DNA from 2 places in the Nesterenkonia halotolerans genome. Region 1 is predicted to be linked to the other one. Evidence: riboswitches for the same ligand, from Rfam matches in the RefSeq annotation. Region 1 holds a riboswitch; the other holds the start of a gene.
The links. Region 1 has a riboswitch for S-adenosylmethionine ahead of H4W26_RS07270 (acyl-CoA dehydrogenase family protein). Riboswitches for the same ligand answer to the same signal wherever they lie in the genome.
Positions count from the first base shown of each region.

Region 1 (2,196 bases):
TCCAGCGCCGGTCGGTGCAGAGCCACCTGGGCGCGTCCAGTGGAGAGTTCGGCGGCGTTGGCGGCAGCGATCGCCTCCTCCGGCCCGGCAGTGCGCGCGGCGAAAGCGGCATCAAGATAGGTGGCCGTGTGGAGCACCTGTGCCCTGGCCAGCGCCGCAGCCGCATCCACCTCACCGATCACCTGGAGCAGCTGGGGGTCCGTGCGGGGTGTGCGAGTGTTGGCGTGGGTATAGGTGCGGGGACGCTCGTGCAGCAGTGCGGCCGCGTCTCGCGCTGCGGCTTCGACGATCCCGGCCAGGACGATCAGCAGGATGTGCTGGTACAGGGCCGTCTGGTAGGGGAAGCGGTCCGTGAGTCCACGCAGCTCCGAGGTCTGCACCGCGGCATCGGAGAGCCGTGCGGTCCCTGAACCTGTAGTGCGCTGACCGAATCCATCCCAGTCATCCTCGATCTGGACACCGGGCTGGTCCCGACGAACCAGCACCGCAAGCTCATTGTCGTCGGCGTCCCGAGCTGTGACATCGAGCCAGTCCGCGAAGATCGCCCCGGTGGTGTAGTACTTCACTCCGTTGACCACCGGTCCTGTGGAAGTCTCGCTGACCAGCGTCCCTGAACGGTGAAATCCGCCCTTGCCAGGTTCGGTCCACGCATTGCCCACCAGCTCACCGGCGGCGAGACGCGCCAGCCAGCCCTGCACAGGCTCTTCCCCCGCCGGGCGCCAGAGCAGGTCCTCCTCCACCGCGAAGTGCCCGCGCAGCACCTGGGGAAGATTGCTGTCCTGCGCCGCGAGCTCCAGGAGCACCACACTGGTCTGCACCCAGTCCAGCCCGCTGCCCCCGGAGGACAACGGAAGTCGGAGCCGACCGATGCCGGCGTCGGCGAGGGTGCGCACCTGTTCACGGGCCAGTTCCCTATGGCGTTCACGATCCAGGGCAGAGAGCCCGGCGCGCTCCACAGCGTCTCGAAGCTCAGCAGAGACAGGCAGATGTATGTTCATACTTTCCTCCATCGATTCTGGCGGTAGCACCCGGCAATCCCGGGTTGCTGCGACGTCGACGGGCCAGATCCCTCAGTCGCTCTGGATGGTGATGGGCTCAAATATAGAGGACAAGCATGCTGTTTCGTCAAATGGTCATGACTTCACATGTCGTCGTGTGTTCATTCACGGACCTGAACACACTAGGTTGCCGGGAGGCTCCGGACGTCATACGGCGTCTCACAGTGCGAACAAATCTTGCTGCTCCACGGTGCGAGCCCGTAGCTTTGAACCTGTAGCCATCCCGAGCGGCTGAGAGATCTGGCTCAGAGACGCCGCAGCAACCCGGATATGCCGGGTGCTAACGCCAGGACCGATGGAGTTGATCAATATGTCTGTCCCTGCTCGTACTCTCGAAGATCCTGCAGCCGCATCTCGCGTGGACTCTTTTGCGCTGCGCCATGCCCTCGCTCAGTTCCCGCAAGGCGTGGTCGCGGTTGGCGCGGAGGTCGACGGCTCCCCCGAGGCGATCATCGCGTCCACCTTCACGGTGGGAGTCTCCCTGGAGCCGCCGTTGGTCACCCTCGCGGTGCAGCACGATTCCTCCACCTGGCCCAAACTCGAGCGCAGCGGCAGTGAGCTGGGTATCTCGGTGCTGGGCCGGGATCAGAACGGGCTCTGCCGGCAGATCGCCTCGAAGGACCGCGCGAACCGCTTCACCGGGGTGGAGTACCAGCTCCACGGTTCCGCCCTGCTGCTCGAAGGCGTGCCGATGTGGCTGCGCACCCGTATCTACGACCAGGTCAGGGCCGGTGACCACGACATCATCGTGCTGGAGATCCTGGATCTGGGATTCACCGAGGACGCCGCCGGTCTGGTCTTCCACCAGCACGAGTTCAAGACCCTGACCCCCCTGAGCTGACCCTGAAGGACCCCTCGTTGACCACCTCGCGCTCCCCTGCCCTGGACACAGCCGCGCCCTCTTCGACGGCGCAGCGCGCTGTGTTCCCCGCAGACCCGCTGGTCGCAGATGTCCACAGCTGGGCCGACCCGACTGACGAGGACCAGCGCCTGGCGTTCTGGTCCGAGGCCGCCACCCTGCTCGACTGGGCCACACCGTGGGAGAACACCCACACCTGGACTCCGCCCGACCCGACCACCAAGCGCGGCCCGAGGATCGGCTGGTACGAGGGTGGGACGCTCAACGCGGCCGTGAACT
Region 1 is NZ_JADBEE010000001.1:1,587,289-1,589,484, forward strand. It holds gene H4W26_RS07270 (acyl-CoA dehydrogenase family protein) at 1-998, opposite strand, end outside; SAM riboswitch class I at 1,004-1,090, opposite strand; SAM riboswitch class I at 1,274-1,360, shown strand; gene H4W26_RS07275 (flavin reductase family protein) at 1,369-1,899, shown strand; gene acs (acetate--CoA ligase) at 1,980-2,196, shown strand, end outside.

Region 2 (2,196 bases), 210 kb from region 1:
TCACACTGATCAGGAACTGCGTAGATGGTGGGTCCGGCCTCGCCGCCACCCACGGTGATCCCATCACCGTCGGAGAAGGCTTCGCCGCGGAAGGCGAATCCTGAGCCGCTGGACGTTTCATGGATCTCATGCGCGGGGAAGATTGCCAGCGTCAGTTGCTCCTCCGGCTCAGGGCCCTTGATGTAGAAGCATCCATCGAGCTCGGCGATCTGTCCTTCCAAGGCCATGTCGGGTCCGCCGGCTTCTTCCTCCACGACGTAGTTCGGAACACCGGCCGGCGTATCCGGGTCCTGCAGGTTGGTCGTGCATCCGAGCAGAGACCCGCCCAGCAGTGCTCCCATGACGGTGGTCGCGCCGAAGGTTCGCATCTGATGTCCCATCGCTTCACGCTCGCAGAAATTGCACCGCAAAGGCAGGAATGAAGGTCGGCCCTCCGGATGGACCTGCCATTGCGGGATGTCCTCATCGCGCTCAGCGGGTGCTCAATCGTTGGCAGCCACGCTGCTGATCTCGGGTCCTGTTGCCACGCCAGTGGCAGAAAATCGTAGAGCTCTTGCGTTGTCGTAGAGCTACAGCCCTACGACTTGCTAGAGCTCTACGATTTTTTCAACGGAGGGGGTGCACTTGCACCGGGGCGTTCCGCGATGCAGACTTATGCCTAGGTCAAGAGTGCCAGCGCAAAACCCCGGTTTGCTGGCCGGCAACCCTCCAGTTCGCGGTGGGGTGCCCCGGGTGACGACCTGGCTGCGGCAGCCACCGAGCATCGGTGGTCGACGCAGCAAGCGCGGGCCACACACCAGTGCGGGCCCTTAAACCCAGTCCTCAGGACGGGGCCGTACAGGATTCAACGCCGGAAGTTCTCTCCCCGGCAGCGACGTTCATGCGCGGCTCAGCCCCAAGGACCGCATTGAACGGAGCAGTCCCTTGAGCAACGACAACAGCACCTGGCAGTTTGAGACCCAGCAGATCCACGCCGGGGTTGCCCCCGATCCCGCCACCGGAGCACGGGCCCTGCCGATCCACCAGACCACATCCTTCGTCTTCCCCGACACCGCCGCGGCAGCACGTCGCTTCGGCCTCGAGGAGATCGCGCCGATCTACTCGCGCATCGGCAATCCCACGGTCCAGGCGATCGAGGACAAGATCGCCGCCCTCGAAGGCGGCGTCGGGGCTCTCGGCGTCGGCTCCGGTCAGGCCGCCACCTCGCTGGCGCTGCTGAACATCGCCGAGTCCGGCAGCCACATCGTCGCCTCACCCACCCTCTACGGCGGCACGCAGAACCTCTTCAAGCACACGCTGCCGAAGTTCGGCATCGAGGTCACCTTCGTGGAGGACCCCGATGACTTGGAGTCCTGGCGGGCCGCCACCCGGGAGAACACCGTCGCCTTCTTCGGTGAGGCTGTGGCCAACCCGCGCGGGGACGTGCTGGACATCGAGGGGGTGGCATCGGTCGCCCACGAGCATGGCGCGCCGCTGATCATCGACTCCACCCTGACCACCCCGTACCTGATCAAGCCGATCGACTTCGGCGCCGACGTCGTCGTGCATTCGGCCACCAAGTTCCTCGGCGGTCACGGCACTGCCATCGCCGGGGTGATCGTGGACTCCGGGCGCTTCGACTACTTCGCCCACCCGGAGCGCTTCCCCGGCTTCAGCACCCCGGATGAGAGCTACCACGGGCTGGTCTTCGGCCGGGATCTCGGGCCTGAGGGGATCTTCGGGGTCAACCTCTCCTTCATCCTCAAGGCCCGCGTGCAGCTGCTGCGCGACCTCGGTCCGGCGTTGTCTCCGCACAACGCCTTCGAGATCAACCTCGGCCTGGAGACCCTCTCGCTGCGCGTGGAGCGTCATGTCGCCAACGCTCAGAAAGTGGCCGAGTACCTGGAGGGCCACGAGGCAGTGAAGCGCGTCTACTACTCCGGGCTGCCGTCGAGCCCCTGCTACGAGCGGGCGCAGAAGTACCTGCCCCGAGGCACCGGTGCTGTGTTGGCCTTCGAGCTTGCCGGCGGACCCGGCGACGACGACGCCACGCAGGCCCGTGCGGGCCAGACGCTGGTGGACGCGCTGGAGCTGCATTCGTTGGTGGCCAACGTCGGTGATGTGCGCTCGCTGGCGATTCATCCCGCCTCCACCACGCACCGGCAGCTGAGCCCCGCTGAGCAGCATGCTGCAGGGGTCAAGCCCGGTCTCGTGAGG
Region 2 is NZ_JADBEE010000001.1:1,373,309-1,375,504, reverse strand. It holds gene H4W26_RS06315 (hypothetical protein) at 1-380, opposite strand, end outside; SAM riboswitch class IV at 662-791, shown strand; gene H4W26_RS06310 (O-acetylhomoserine aminocarboxypropyltransferase/cysteine synthase family protein) at 925-2,196, shown strand, end outside.
Region 2: linked by a shared signal. The riboswitch ahead of H4W26_RS06310 (O-acetylhomoserine aminocarboxypropyltransferase/cysteine synthase family protein) and the one ahead of H4W26_RS07270 (acyl-CoA dehydrogenase family protein) in region 1 are both predicted to bind S-adenosylmethionine.